Roseibium sp. Sym1: one gene and its partner. Each later gene encodes a partner of the first gene's protein in a complex. Links are inferred from orthologs where the notes say so. Each region holds a gene or a part of one and is shown on either strand. Other genes may lie near its edges.

Region 1 (7,040 bases):
TGCACCGGACAGGTCGAGCCGCTCCGCCCTGAGGCGGACCTGGCCGATCGCCTCCTCGCCGGAGATGTAGACGGTCTTGTGCCCGAGCGTGGCGAGCTGGGCTGCGGCCTGAATCAGAAGCGTCGACTTGCCGATGCCCGGGTCTCCGCCGACAAGAAGTGCGGAACCGCGGACAAAGCCGCCGCCGGTGACCCGGTCGAGCTCGGCCACCTTGGTCTGGATGCGCGGGGCTTCCTTCGAGTCGCCCGACAACCCTACCAGCTGCACCACGCGGCCCTTGCTGCGCGCGGCCCGTCCGGGGCCGCCGCCAATGCCGCCGCCGGTCTGCTCCTCGACGATTGTGTTCCATTCGCCGCAGTTTTCACAGCGGCCAACCCACTTGGAGGTCACTGTCCCGCAGGACTGGCAGACAAATGATGTGGACCGCCGCGCCATCCGCTTTCCTTCGCACTTTGCCTGATCAGGTCAGAGGGCCATAGACGCGCTCAAAGCGCCGCCCGAGGCTTGTCAGATATTCGTAGTCGATGGTCTCGGCATAGGCGGCGAGGTCGGAAGCCGCAACATGGGGACCCAGCATTTCCACAAACGCGCCGCGTTTCAGAAGATGTTCCGGCACGTCCGTGACGTCGAGCGTGATCATGTCCATGGAAATCCGGCCAAGGATCGGCGCCCTGTATCCGCCGATCATTCCGAAGCCGCCCGGCCGGTCGTCGGTGGAACTGGCCCGTCGCAGCATGCCGTCGGCATATCCGGCTGCCACGACCGCGTTCCTGAGGGGCCGCCTGGCGATCTGCGTCGCACCGTAGCCGATTGTGTCGCCCTCGGGGACGTCGCGCACGATCATGATGCGCGCCTCAACCCTGGCGACCGGCGCCATCGGGTTCGGTTCGGTCTCGATGGCCTGGCCGCCGTAAACCGATATTCCCGGACGGACCAGATCGAAATGGTAGTCCGGCCCCATCAGCACACCGGCGGAGTTGGCCAGCGAGCGTGGAACGTCCGCGAACGGTGCGGTGATTTCCCGGAACTGATCGAGCTGGCGGCGGTTCATCGGATTGTCGGGCGCCGATCCGCAGGCCAGGTGGCTCATGATCAGAGAAGGCCGGAACGGCCCGAGCAGGTCCTTGTCCGTCATGGCCGAGGTGAATTCCGCTGCCGACAGGCCAAGACGGTGAATGCCCGTATCGACATGGACCGCGGCATCGAAGGACCGTCCCGCCGCCTTGCAGACCACTGTCCATTCCTCGAGTTCCTCAAGGCAACCAAGCACCGGACGGATGTCATGCGCGAGATAATGCTCATGGGTCCCCGGGAAGAGGCCATCGAGGGCATAGATCACCGCGCCGGGAAGGATTTTGCGCAGTTGGATGGCTTCCGTTGGAACGGCGGCAAAAAACGTGCGGCATCCGGCTTCAAACAGCGCGGGCGCCACCTTTTCCTGGCCGGTGCCGTAGGCGTCTCCCTTGATGGCAACAGCGCATTCGGTTTCGGCGCGGGTCTTGCCGTTTAAAAAGCGCCAGTTCGAGGCAATGGCCTGAAGATCGACCGTCAGGCGGCCGCCATAGAGGGGGGACGGGAAGGACAATGTTTGCGAGGTCGACACGTTCCGCCTGTTTCTCCGCTCAGAATCAGTTGCTTTGGGCTGATGGGAGCGTAGCAAATCCGGATGCCGTTGGGCCAATGAAGATGACCGGAAAAATGCGGTAGTACCGCGCGTAAGCAGGCAAGGATCCGTTTTCCGTGCCGGACCGATCCGCATCAATCCATGTAGAGAAATTCGATACCGGTCTCGCCGTCTCGGACCCAGCGGACCTCTCCATAAAAGCGCAGCTTCCGGCTTTCGATTTCGATCGTGACGCGCTGATCGGGTTCCAGGTCTTTGGTGTTGGTGGCAAGGCGGCAGCCGCCGACACTGATATCCTCAACCACACAGGGGCGATGGGTCGCCTCCTGCTTGAGCAGGCCGGGCCACTTGCATCGTCTGCGAGGAAAGACGCGCGCTTCTTCCAACAGTTTTTGCATCGGAGTCAAAATGGGCGCCCGCTTGAAAAGGAAATTCGTTCAATAGTGCAACCTATAGTGAAGATAGGGATTTAACATCAATTTAATTTTGGGCTTCGCGAGCAACAGCGGGTTTGTCATGTCGCAACCGTCGGGATAATCCCGCCGGTTTCTTCGGCTACTCGTAGCGTTCCGGCAGATGGTCGTCTTCAGCCAGATCCGAGAAGCGGGTGTATTGCCCTTCGAAGTGCAGGTTGGCGGTTCCGGTCGGACCGTGACGCTGCTTGGCGATAATGACCTCGGCCTTGCCCTTCAGCCGCTCCATGTCCCGTTGCCAGTTCTCGTATTCGACCGTGTCGGGCTCCGGCTCCGTCTTGGACAGGTAATATTCCTCGCGGAACACGAACAGGATCACGTCGGCGTCCTGCTCGATGGAGCCGGATTCACGAAGGTCCGACATCATCGGACGCTTGTCGTCACGCGCTTCCACCTGGCGCGACAGCTGCGACAGGGCGATGATCGGCACCTGGAGTTCCTTTGCCAGTGCCTTCAGGCCGGTGGTGATTTCGGTGATTTCCTGGACGCGGTTTCCGGAATTCTTGGCGGAACCGGACAGGAGCTGGATATAGTCGACCACCAGCAGGTCAAGACCGCGCTGACGCTTCAGCCGCCGGGCCTTGGCCACCAGTGAGGCGATGGAAATGCCACCGGTCTGGTCCACGTGCAGCGGCACGGTCTGCATGGTCTGGGCGCAGGCAGCCAGTTTTTCGAACTCGGCCTCGGTGATGTCGCCGCGCCGGATTTTCGAGGATGAGATCTCTGCCTGCTCGGAAATGATACGCGTTGCCAGCTGCTCTGCCGACATTTCCAGCGAGAAGAAGCCGACGACGCCGCCATTGACGGTTTTCAGGGACCCGTCCGGCTGTTCCTCGGCCTTGTAGGACTGGGCGATGTTGTAGGCGATATTGGTCGCCAGCGAGGTTTTGCCCATGGCGGGACGTCCGGCGAGCACGATCAGGTCCGAATGCTGCAGGCCGCCCATCAGCCGGTCGAGTTCCCTGAGGCCGGTGGAAATGCCGGACAGGGCACCCTCGCGGTTATAGGCCGCATGGGCCATTTCGATGGTTTCGGAAAGAGCGTCTCCAAACGACACGAATCCGCCTTCGCTCCGTCCGGTTTCCGCCAGCTCGAACAGGCGGCGTTCGGCATCGTCGATTTGCTGTTCCGGCGGCACGTCGATCGGTGCGTCAAAGGCGATGTTGACCATGTCCTCGCCGATGCGGATCAGGTTCCGCCGGATGGCCAGGTCATAGATCGAGCGGCCATAGTCTTCGGCGTTGATGATGGAGGCGGCATCACCGGCCAGACGGACAAGAAACTGAGTTGCGGACAGGTCGGCAATCTTGGCGTCGGCCGGATAGAATGTCTTCAGCGTGACCGGGGAGGCGGTCTTGCCCGCACGGATCAGATGGCTCGCCTTCTCGTAGATGTCCTGGTGGGAGGGCACGAAAAAGTGATGCGGCTCGAGAAAGTCGGACACCCGGTAGAATGTCTCGTTGTTGACGAGAATGGCACCCAGCAACTGTCGTTCGGCTTCTGCGTTATGCGGTGCAAGGCGCTGGATGTCCTCTTCCGTCTCGACCTTCTGCAATGTGCCCTTCATATCGTCCCCCGATGACCCAAGTTCATTGGGAATACTCTCTGGCGATGAGTGTCTCAAGGAACAAAAACAGCCGTTTTTGATTCCCACTGACTTTCACAGATCAGCGGGGAAAGAGTCGAAACATGCTTGACTCTGAACCTGATTGAAGACTCAAGGCTGTAGAGCTTAGCCTTTGAAAATAATAGGATATTTTGAGAGGTTAATGACCAGTTAATTTTTTCCAAGGGGATTCAATGTCTTGTGCCGAGAAGTGAGAGCGCCGGATGAGCCCCTGGCCGTAACCTGGAATTAGGATTGCCGGCAAACAAAAAACGGCGCTGAAGTTCAGCGCCGTTTTCGTCAACTGTGAAAGCAGGTGGAAGCGATCAGGCTTCTTCTTCGGCCGGAGTTTCCTCGGAGGCTTCTTCGCCTTCTTCGGAACCTTCGGCTTCAGCGTCGCCTTCTTCTTCTTCTTCAAATTCGAAGACGTCCTGTTCCGGCGTGGTCAGGTCTTCACCGGCTGCCTGGCGGACGGCTTCGTCTTCCGAACGGGCAACGTTGACGGAGACGGAGACTTCCACTTCCGGATGCAGCTGGATCAGGACATTGTGCAGACCGATCGTCTTGATCGGGGTACGCAGTTCGACCTGGCTGCGGCCAACGGTGAAGCCGGCGGCGGTGAGGCCTTCGGCGACGTCACGCGTCGACACGGAACCGTAGAGCTGGCCGGTTTCACCGGCGGAGCGGATCATCACCAGGGATTCGCCGTCGAGCTTGGAAGCAACGGCTTCGGCTTCGCTCTTGCGTTCCAGGTTACGGGCCTCGAGCTGAGCACGCTCGCGCTCGAACCGCTCGAGATTGGATTTGTTGGCACGCAGCGCCTTGCCCTGCGGCAGCAGGAAGTTACGGGCATAACCGTCGCGAACGCGAACGGTATCGCCCATCTGGCCGAGCTTTGCGATACGCTCAAGAAGGATGACTTGCATGGTATTCTCCTACTGTCCCATCTCATCGATGGTTAGAGACCGTTTGCCCGCGGTCCCAATTCGAGTCTCCCGGGCGTGCCCGGGAGAAAAGTCCCTCGTTGAAGGAGGGATCAGCTGATCACGAAGGGCAGCAGGCCGAGCAGGCGGGCGCGCTTGATGGCACGGGCCAGTTCACGCTGCTTCTTCGCGGACACCGCGGTGATGCGGCTCGGCACGATCTTGCCGCGCTCAGAGATGTAGCGCTGCAGCAGACGGATGTCCTTGTAGTCGATCTTCGGAGCGTTGGAGCCGGAGAACGGGCAGGTCTTCCGGCGACGGAAGAACGGGCGGCGGCTCGGCATCTGTGCAATATCAACCATAATCTCTTACTCCCCTTCTGCCCGGCGCGGAGGACGGCTGCCACCCGGACGGTCGCCACGGTCACCACGGCCACCGCCGCGGCGGTCGTCGCGGTCACGCTTCTGCATCATTGCAGACGGCTCTTCTTCGAGCTCGTTGACGCGGAAGGTCATGTAACGAAGGACATCTTCGCTGAGGCCCATCTGACGTTCCATTTCGGCAACGGCAGCATGCGGTGCTTCGATGTTCATCAGGGTGTAGTGAGCCTTGCGGTTCTTCTTGATGCGGTAAGCGAGGGTCCGCAGACCCCAGTTTTCCACCTTGCCGACAGTGCCGCCAGCGCCTTCGATGAGGCCCTTGTACTGTTCGACGAGTTGTTCGACCTGCTGGGCCGAAACGTCCTGGCGTGCCAGGAAGACGTGCTCGTAAAGAGGCATGGAAACAAGCCTTTCTCATGTTGACAACGCGGGATCGGCGCAGAGCCTCCTCGCAACTTCGGAAAGGCACGAGAAATCCAACGAGAGCGGGAACACGGGAAGTCGGATCCCTTACGATCCTGGCTTGCGCCCTTCCGTTCAGCCCCCGGCCAAATCCCGGATGAAGCGCGGTCTATACTCTGTTCTGGCGAAAATGCAAGTGGGGCCCGGAGATTTTGCTGCGAAAGACAGGGAAAGCTGTCTTTGCCCGGCCTTTTACGGTAAACCTGCTGGAAAGCCCGGAGCCTTGTTCCTTCCCTGTCCCATTGCGCAGGGGCGAGCCTCAAGCAAGGGGAAATCTCGGAAAAGCGCGCGATTTTGGGAAATGATTGGCCGCAAGGCCTTGACAGTCCGCCCAAGAGCGTATCATAGCCTCGCGCCAACGTTTCAATTCAGCTCCTGCCGGGCTGTCTTAAGTTCCGCTTTCAAAAAAAGCCGTCGGCCTGCTGCCAGGATCTGCAAGGCCCGCGCACGAGTCTACGGAGGCGCTCCCAGATGACCATCGCTTTCACATTCCCAGGACAGGGCAGCCAGAGTGTCGGTATGGGCAAGGCCCTTGCCGATGCGTTTCCGGAAGCCAGGGCCGTCTTCGACGAAGTGGATGAGGCGCTTGGGCAGAAGCTCTCCGACGTCATGTGGAGCGGACCCGACGATGCGCTGACGCTGACCGCCAATGCGCAGCCGGCGCTCATGGCCGTCAGTCTCGCAACCATGCGTGTTCTGGAAGCCCGCGGACTCGACCTTGCCGCACGCGTCTCTTTCGTGGCCGGGCATTCCCTCGGCGAATATTCCGCGTTGGCGGCAGCCGGCAGTCTCGACATTGCCACGGCCGCCCGTTTGCTGCGGGTGCGCGGCGATGCCATGCAGAACGCTGTGCCGGTCGGGCAGGGGGCCATGGCCGCATTGCTCGGACTGGAGTTTGACGTTGCCGCCGAAGTCGCCGCTGCGGCGGCCCAGGGGGAAGTCTGCCAGACCGCGAACGACAACGCGCCCGGTCAAGTGGTCGTGTCCGGCCATCTTGCCGCCGTGGAACGTGCCGTGGAGATCGCCAAGGCCAAGGGTGCGCGCCGGGCGGTGATGCTGCCGGTCAGTGCCCCGTTCCATTGCTCGCTGATGGCACCGGCGGCCGACAAGATGGCCGAAGCTCTCGCCAATGCCGAGATCCGGTCTCCGAAGGTGCCGCTTGTTGCGAATGTGCTCGCCCGACCGATCACCGATGCGGACGAGATCCGCGACCGCCTGGTGGAACAGGTGACCGGAACGGTGCGCTGGCGCGAGAGCGTGACCTGGCTGGCCGAGAACGGCGTTGACACTTTTGTGGAAGTTGGCACCGGCAAGGTCCTGACCGGAATGGTCAAGCGGATTGCCCGGGAAACTTCCGGCATCGCCGTGAACACGCCGGAAGATATCGACAGCCTTATGGAAAAGATCTCCCAATAAGGCTTATACCTGCCTGGACCCCGACGTGGCCCGGCCGGGCCGGAAAGAACAACGGAAGGACCCCATATGTTCAGCTTGGAAGGGAAGAACGCCCTCGTCACCGGAGCCACCGGCGGAATCGGCGAAGCCATTGCGCGGGTGCTTCATGCGCAGGGC
Region 2 (7,114 bases), 2.1 Mb from region 1 along the record:
CCGAATTTTTCAAGAACGCCCATCTCCTGAAGGTCCAGTGCGCAATTGAGGGCGGTCTGGCCGCCCATGGTCGGCAGCAGGGCGTCTGGGCGTTCTTTTTCGATGATCTTGGCGACAAGTTCGGGCGTGATCGGCTCGATATAGGTGGCGTCGGCGAGATCCGGGTCGGTCATGATCGTCGCCGGGTTCGAGTTCACCAGGATGATGCGATACCCTTCTTCGCGCAGTGCCTTGCAGGCCTGGGTGCCGGAATAGTCAAATTCGCAGGCCTGCCCAATGACAATAGGACCGGCACCAATGATCAGGATGGAAGAGATATCTGTGCGTTTGGGCATCTCGGCTCGCGGCTCGCAGCGGCCAGTCCGGATAACGGGTGCCGTTATTCGGTCTGACTCGGACTTGAGGTGAATGACAATGTTGGCTGAGCGCGTCTTATAGGGAAAAGCGGCGCGCTAGGGAACCCCGCCCGGACCGGTTGACGACGTTTTCCGGAGCAGAATTGCGACTTTATTCGCTCTCTTTGGATTCAGAAGGAAGCGGAACGGTGGTTTGACCGTCAAAGTCGCCAATGCCGTTCGACAGCGCGAAGCAGGCCAGGCGTATGGATTTGGGAATTTCAACGGGTCTTCCGTCGCGATTGCCCTTCTCGTAATACTGGATCATGCGTTTCTTCAGGCCTAGCCGCTCCGCGGCATCCTTCTGTTTCAGGCCGAGTGCACGCCGCCAGTGACGGAATTGTTGCGGTGTCATGCCGGGCGCGGTGTCTTTGGGTTTCGAATCGGCCATTTTTTCTTATTCCGGAACAGCTTGGTTTCGTTCCGCCGCGTGTTGCAGCGCACGTACCGTTTCCCTGACAAAAATAACCTGGCCGCTGAATTGTCAATCAAGAAGTGCACAATGTGCTCTTCTTGTGGGCCGTTGAACGGCTGACTTTCCGATAAAACTTGACCGAACAGTCAAAAATGTTATCTCGGCTGGCTGAGGGTGTTGGCACCCGTGTTCGGTTCAGGCGCCGGCTGCCCCGCGCAAGGTTTTGACGGCAACTTGCGGGTGGAGTGTATCAATTTGCTGTGCCAAGTGCCTTAGGCATAATGGTTACCTGTAATAATTGTCAGGGTAATGAAAAGGAAGTTTAAGTAATTTTCCGTTGTGGGTTGCCGTGAAGTTAAGAAAACTTGCATGGGAAATCCTGAATTTGTAAATGTCTATTTATTAGGTTCAGATTATCGATAATTAATATTTGTTTGGGTAATGGCTCTATTTCTTTCAATTGAACATTCCCGGTTCTGTGTTCATTTTGCGTCGATTCAGGATTTATTTTTCACAAGACTGAATCTTCTGCGGAAAATATTCAGCAAATCCAATTTTTTCGTGGATTTTAACTGTCGATCCGGTGTATTAGACTGGTGCTTAGTCTCCTATGAGTTTTGTGCCGGGGGCTTCTCAAGCGACAAGCATTGCGCTTCAAGCTGCGGAAGCTGTTTTGCCGTGCTAGTGGGACCCGATTGACCGGAGGTGGGACCGGAAGGTCGGGAGTACTGCAAGACCCAGCCAGACTTGGAACAAGAAAGACAAGATCGGGCTTAACAGAATGAACAATGTAGCAACCAAAATGGTCGTGGTTCCGGACATAGCTGGTCCGGGACAGGAAGTGGTTCTCGAAGATCGCGCTCTGGCGATTTCCGAAATGTCGGAGCGGTTCGATGTCACGCTCCGCACCCTGCGCTTCTATGAGGAGAAAGGACTTCTCAATCCGGTGCGCAAGGGGGCTCGCCGGTTCTACGGAGCGCGGGACGTGTCGCGGATGCGGGTGATCCTGCAGGCCAAGAAGATCGGCCTGACGCTTGCCGAGATCCGACGGGTGATCAAGCTGGTCGAAGGCAGCACCAAACGCGACGACCAGTACAAGGAACTTCAGGAAATCTGCCGTGCACAGCAGGACATACTGGTCGAGCAGAAGCAGATGCTTGACGAGCAGATTGCCGAAGTCGAACAGATTCTGAGTGCGTTCGACCAACTGGTCGGCTGAACCGTTTCTCAGTGCGCTTAAAAAGGCCCGGCATGGTTTCCATGCCGGGTTTTTTGTGTTTGCAGGTTCCGTGGCGATCCGGGAACTGGGCAATGACGGCGCCCGGCACGGTCCTGGGCCATGGCATATCCTGACCTCTCCCGGAGGATGCCCATCCCCTAAAGCAGGCCGTAGCGTTGCCGAACTGCGGTCGGCCGTGGTTCAACTTCTCCCGGATGCGGCGGTTCGGAACGCTCCGGTTTGGGAAAATGTGTATCAATTTCATATTCAGACTTTGTTGCGAGGGCCTTTATGACCGTTCCAATGCGCTTTGTTCCGGATGCCGATCCGGGGCAGGCGCCGCAGGTCTGGAGCGATGTTCCGTGTCGCGCGGGGCGGCCTGTGCCCTGCCGAACCGGTTTCAGTGATGTCAGCATGGTTCTGGCCGACGATGTTGGAGCAGCATTCGCCAGACAAAAAAGCGCCGGCACAAGGCCGGCGCGAAGGGTGTAGATGTTCGGGTGCCATATCCGGGCTGTCAGCCCTGGCGGGCACTTTCCATCAGCTCGGTGAAGCGTTTGAACAGGTAGTGACTGTCACGCGGTCCCGGTGAAGCTTCAGGGTGATACTGCACGGAAAAGACCGGCTTGTCCTTCATGGCCAGGCCGCAGTTGGATCCATCGAACAACGATACATGTGTCTGCTCGACATTGCCGGGCAGGCTGTCAGCATCGACCGCAAAGCCATGGTTCATGGAGGTGATTTCGACCTTGCCGGTGGTGTGGTCGAAGACCGGGTGGTTTGCACCATGATGACCCTGGTGCATTTTCACGGTCTTGCCGCCAAGAGCCAGCGCCAGCATCTGGTGCCCGAGGCAGATGCCGAAGGTCGGCACCCCGCTGTCGACAACCTTGCGGATCATGTCGACGGCGTAACTGCCGGTGGCGGCCGGGTCGCCGGGACCGTTGGACAGGAAGACACCGTCGGGCTTGTGAGCGAGAACGTCTTCCGCGCTCGCGGTTGCCGGCAGAACCATCACGTCGCAACCGGCATCGGCCAGCAGGCGCAGGATGTTGCGCTTGATGCCGTAGTCGATGGCAACGACCTTGAAGGTGCCGCCTGATGCTTCGCCGTAGCCCTGATCCCACTTCCAGGTGGTCTGCGACCAGGGATGGGACTGGGTGGTGGAGGCGTCCTTCGCGAGGTCCATGCCGACCAGTCCCGGCCAGTTGGCAGCGGCCGCCTTGAGGGCCTCGATGTCGAATTTGCCGTCCGGAGCATGGGCAATGACACCGTTGGGCACGCCCTTTTCCCGGATCAGGGCGGTCAGGGCGCGTGTGTCGATGCCGCTGATGCCGATCATGTTGCGGCTTTTCAGCCAGGCATCGAGATGTTTGGCAGCGCGGTAGTTGGCCGGTTCGGTGATCGCGGCGGCCAGCACGACGCCGCGGATGCCGCTGTCGGCCGCCATGTTGACCGTCTCGATGTCCTCGTCGTTGGTGCCGACATTGCCGATATGCGGAAATGTGAAGGTGATGATCTGTCCGGAATAGGACGGGTCGGTCAGGATCTCCTGATAACCGGTCATGGCCGTGTTAAAGCAAATCTCACCAACGGCTTGGCCCGTGGCGCCGAGGCCCTGTCCCTCGATAATGCTGCCGTCGGATAGCACAAGCAGGGCGGTCGCCGGGGTCTCTGACCATGCGTCTGCAGTCGTCATGTCTTGTTTCCAGATCTTGTTGGTGACATCATGCGCTGCAGGAAAGGCGTCTGGCGCAGGCTTTCGAGCCTGCATAAGCCGTCTGCATTAAGCGCGGGACTCTATGGGAAGCGGCTTGGATCGTCAATATTGATCCTCTGAAAAAAGATCTTTAAAAATCAATAGCTTGACTGGGTGAGGGAACGGGCGCCGAAATGCGTCGCTCCTCAGCACGGCAGGGGTGGGGTGAACCATGCGCACAGCAATGCGCGAGAGAATCAACGTGGCCTTGAAGGCGGCTCAGGACAATGGTGACAAGCGCCGCTGCGCGACGCTGCGTCTGGTCCAGACCGCTGTCAAGGACCGCGAGGCGGCGGCCCGTGAAAACGGCAAGGACGGCGTCAACGAGATTGAAGTGGTTGAAATCCTTCAGAAGATGATCCGGCAACGGGAAGCGTCCGCGGTTGAATTCGAAAGCGGCGGGCAGCTCGACCTCGCGGAACAGGAGCGCACCGAGCAGGACATCATCCGCGAATTCCTGCCGGTCCAGTTGAGCGAAGACGAAGTGCGCACCATCTGCGAGGAAACGGTCAAGGAGATCGACGCGCAAGGCCTGCGCGACATCGGCCGCTGCATGAGCGAACTGAAAACCCGCTATCCGGGGCAGATGGATTTCGTCCAGGCATCCTGTGTCGTCAAGGACATGTTGCGGACCGACGGCAACGACAAGACCGGAAACGGGTCCGAGGGTACCGGCGACACCTGAGCCCCTTTGCCAATGATGGTTTGTTCACAGGCTTTCCAGTCCGGGATACGGAGTGCGTGCTGCCACTGGCATCCCGCCTGAAGACACTCTATTTTGACAGGCTGACGGTGCCGCCTTACGTGAGGCCCCGCGCCTTGGCATTTTCACTGAACTCCGGGCTGTTTGTGTTTCATGCGTTTCGAACCGCGCCTACTTGATGAAATTCGCGCCCGCCTGACCCTGTCGGATCTCGTCGGGCGCCGGGTGAGCTGGGACCGGCGCAAGACCCAGCCGGGCAAGGGCGACTATTGGGCCTGCTGTCCGTTCCATCAGGAAAAAAGTCCGAGTTTTCACGTCGATGACCGGCGCAACCGCTACAAGTGTTTCGGCTGCGGTGCCTCGGGGGACCACTTCACGTTCGTCTGCGAAACCGAAGGCCTGAGCTTCCCGGAGGCGGTCGAGCGGCTGGCGGACCAGGCGGGGGTGGCGTTGCCGGCACCCGACCCGCAGGCGGCAAGGCGGGAGAAGAAACGGGCGGGCCTGGCGGATATCTGCGAAATGGCCGCGCAGTTTTTTCAGAACGAATATGCGGGGCCGCGCGGGGAGGCGGCCAGGGCCTATTGCGGCAAGCGAGGCCTTTCTGCCGAAACCCTCAGGGAATTCCGGTTCGGTTTTGCGCCCGACAGCCGCGATGCGCTGAAATCCTATCTGGCCGCGCGCGAGATCCCCGAGGCGGCGATGATCGAGGCCGGGCTGATTATCAAGCCAGACGACGGCCGTCCGTCCTATGACCGGTTTCGCGGCCGGCTGATGATCCCGATCCAGGACGACCGCGGCCGGGTGGTTGCCTTTGGCGGGCGGACGCTGTCCCCGGAGGGACAGCCGAAATATCTCAATTCTCCTGAAACGCCGCTGTTTCACAAGGGCGTCATGCTGTTCAACGCCCACCGGGCGCGCGAGCCTGCCTTCAAGTCGGGCGAGGCGGTGGTGGTCGAAGGGTATCTTGATGCGATTGCCCTGTGGCAGGCCGGTATCCGCCACGTGGTTGCCTCGCTGGGCACCGCCTTCACCGAGGACCAGGTGCTGCGCCTCTGGAAATTCGCGCCCGAACCGGTGATCTGCTTTGATGGAGACGCGGCCGGGATCTCGGCGGCGCACAGGGCGATCGACCGGATTTTTCCGGTGCTTAAAAGCGGCTATTCATTCCAGTTCTGCTTTCTTCCGGATGGCATGGATCCGGATGATCTCGTCAAGCAGCGCGGTGTTGAAGGGTTCCATGCGGAAGTCTCCAGGGCCAAGTCGCTGTTCGATGTGGTCTGGGACCGGGAAATCTCGGTTGCCCGTCTCGACACGCCGGAGCGAAAGGCCGCGCTGGAAAAGCGCTTTGACGATCTGATCGGCACCATCCGTGACGAACGCGTGCGCCGCCGCTACCAGCTTGATCTCAAGTTCAAGCTTTCGAACCTGTTTTTCGAACAGGCCCGTCAGAATCGGAAAGGCGGCAACAAGGGGGCGGACACCGTCACTTCGCTTGGCGCGGCCCGCGAACGGGTGGCCGCCAGCGACGATTTCGGGACCGAACGCCTGGTGCTCGGCGTGAGCATGCGGTTTCCGCATCTTCTCGACCGGAATTTCGAGCGGTTCTCCAGATTGCCCTTTTCCAACGAGCTGCACCGCCAGTTGCGGGACGTGCTGTGCCGCATCGTCGACGATCTGGAGGCGACGCCGATTGCCGACCTGACCAGCGCCTTCGACGAGCCGCTCCGCGACATCATGTACGAGATGATGCTGGAGACCATCGGGCTTCAGGAGCAAAAGGGGGCGGAATTCTCCGCGTTGATCCACCGTTTCCCGCTGCTCAAATCCAATCCGCCGGAGGATTTCATAGAGGCCGCGTTCCTCCATTTCCTGGATGTGCTCGAGTTGAACGCCCTTGAGGAGGAACTGGCCGGGGAACTCGCGCTTGCGGACGAACAGCTCGACGAGCATTCCTGGTCGCGCATCCAGGCGCTGACCCAGGACCTGAGCCGCCGGCGGGAGGAATGCGCGCGTGACGAGGGCGACCTCGCGGAGCGCGCCAAGAAGATCCGGACCGCGCCTCCCGTGGCGGCTGTGGCACAGCAGGTTTCATAGCGCAGACAGACTTGCGGGGCCTTCCCGGGACGTTTTGAGGCCTCGGATCGCTCAAAAAACGCATTTTCCGATTGACCTGTGACGAATCACACTTGCGAATCGTGTGTGCCGAGCTAAATAGAACCTTTGCAGCCTTTATCGCGCCGCAGCCTTATGAGCCTGCTTGCGGCAATAGTCTTAATCAAGCTGCAACCCGTTTGAACACCACTTCGGCATTCGTTCTTCGAATGTGGACAATAAAGACCGTGTGCTGCGTTGATGCTGATATTTGTCAATGTCGAAAAGTGTACGGTTAATTGGGACTTAAGGGACACGGCTTACAAACCTATCCGCAATGATTCTTCCGGACGCCGCCGCTGATGAAAAGCTGGCGCGCTGAGAACACATTGGGTTGAAGCCAAACTATGGGCGCGGCGTGGCCAAAGCGGCCACGAACTGGAGCACGATATGGTAGCCAAAGCGACACAAGCAGACGACACTCAGGAACAGAGCACGGACGGCCCTGACGGTCCTCTCCTGGACCTGTCGG

The links.
Region 2: the proteins of O6760_RS26340 (region 1) and dnaG are in contact, whole or in part, in a crystal structure (PDB 2R6A), measured with the Geobacillus stearothermophilus proteins. The link is inferred for Roseibium sp. Sym1 from one-to-one orthologs. Residues at the interface, in WP_033016901.1 of Geobacillus stearothermophilus: Ser13, Glu15, Ala16, Gln18, Glu91, Leu92, Asp94, Ala95, Val96, Pro97, Thr98, Ala99, Ala100, Asn101, Tyr104, Tyr105, Ile108; in WP_049624496.1 of Geobacillus stearothermophilus: Lys456, Leu457, Leu458, Pro459, Ala460, Asn463, Ala464, Leu467, Leu535, Leu536, Ile537, Ala538, Gln544, Glu545, Asp548, Tyr549, His552.

Annotation. Positions count from the first base shown.
Region 1 is NZ_CP114786.1:5,679,611-5,686,650, reverse strand. What follows is about bases 1,423-4,259. They hold O6760_RS26340 (replicative DNA helicase), read right to left. Parts: upstream 3,665-4,259; coding sequence 2,180-3,664; downstream 1,423-2,179. Other genes in these bases: rplI (50S ribosomal protein L9), read right to left, coding at 4,030-4,259; O6760_RS26345 (PilZ domain-containing protein), read right to left, coding at 1,759-2,010; alr (alanine racemase), read right to left, coding at 1,423-1,603. Also shown: DNA repair protein RadA, read right to left, coding at 1-435; more of alr, read right to left, coding at 461-1,422; more of rplI, read right to left, coding at 4,260-4,629; rpsR (30S ribosomal protein S18), read right to left, coding at 4,740-4,988; rpsF (30S ribosomal protein S6), read right to left, coding at 4,995-5,405; fabD (ACP S-malonyltransferase), read left to right, coding at 5,940-6,884; fabG (3-oxoacyl-[acyl-carrier-protein] reductase), read left to right, coding at 6,951-7,040. UniProt on the Escherichia coli protein: The main replicative DNA helicase, it participates in initiation and elongation during chromosome replication. Travels ahead of the DNA replisome, separating dsDNA into templates for DNA synthesis.
Region 2 is NZ_CP114786.1:3,549,563-3,556,676, forward strand. The notes cover bases 4,204-7,114. They hold dnaG (DNA primase), read left to right. Parts: upstream 4,204-4,644; coding sequence 4,645-6,585; downstream 6,586-7,114. Other genes in these bases: O6760_RS16105 (GatB/YqeY domain-containing protein), read left to right, coding at 4,204-4,473; rpoD (RNA polymerase sigma factor RpoD), read left to right, coding at 7,033-7,114. Also shown: carB (carbamoyl-phosphate synthase large subunit), read right to left, coding at 1-335; O6760_RS16090 (helix-turn-helix domain-containing protein), read right to left, coding at 508-786; O6760_RS16095 (MerR family transcriptional regulator), read left to right, coding at 1,592-2,029; carA (glutamine-hydrolyzing carbamoyl-phosphate synthase small subunit), read right to left, coding at 2,547-3,728; more of O6760_RS16105, read left to right, coding at 3,973-4,203. UniProt on the Escherichia coli protein: RNA polymerase that catalyzes the synthesis of short RNA molecules used as primers for DNA polymerase during DNA replication.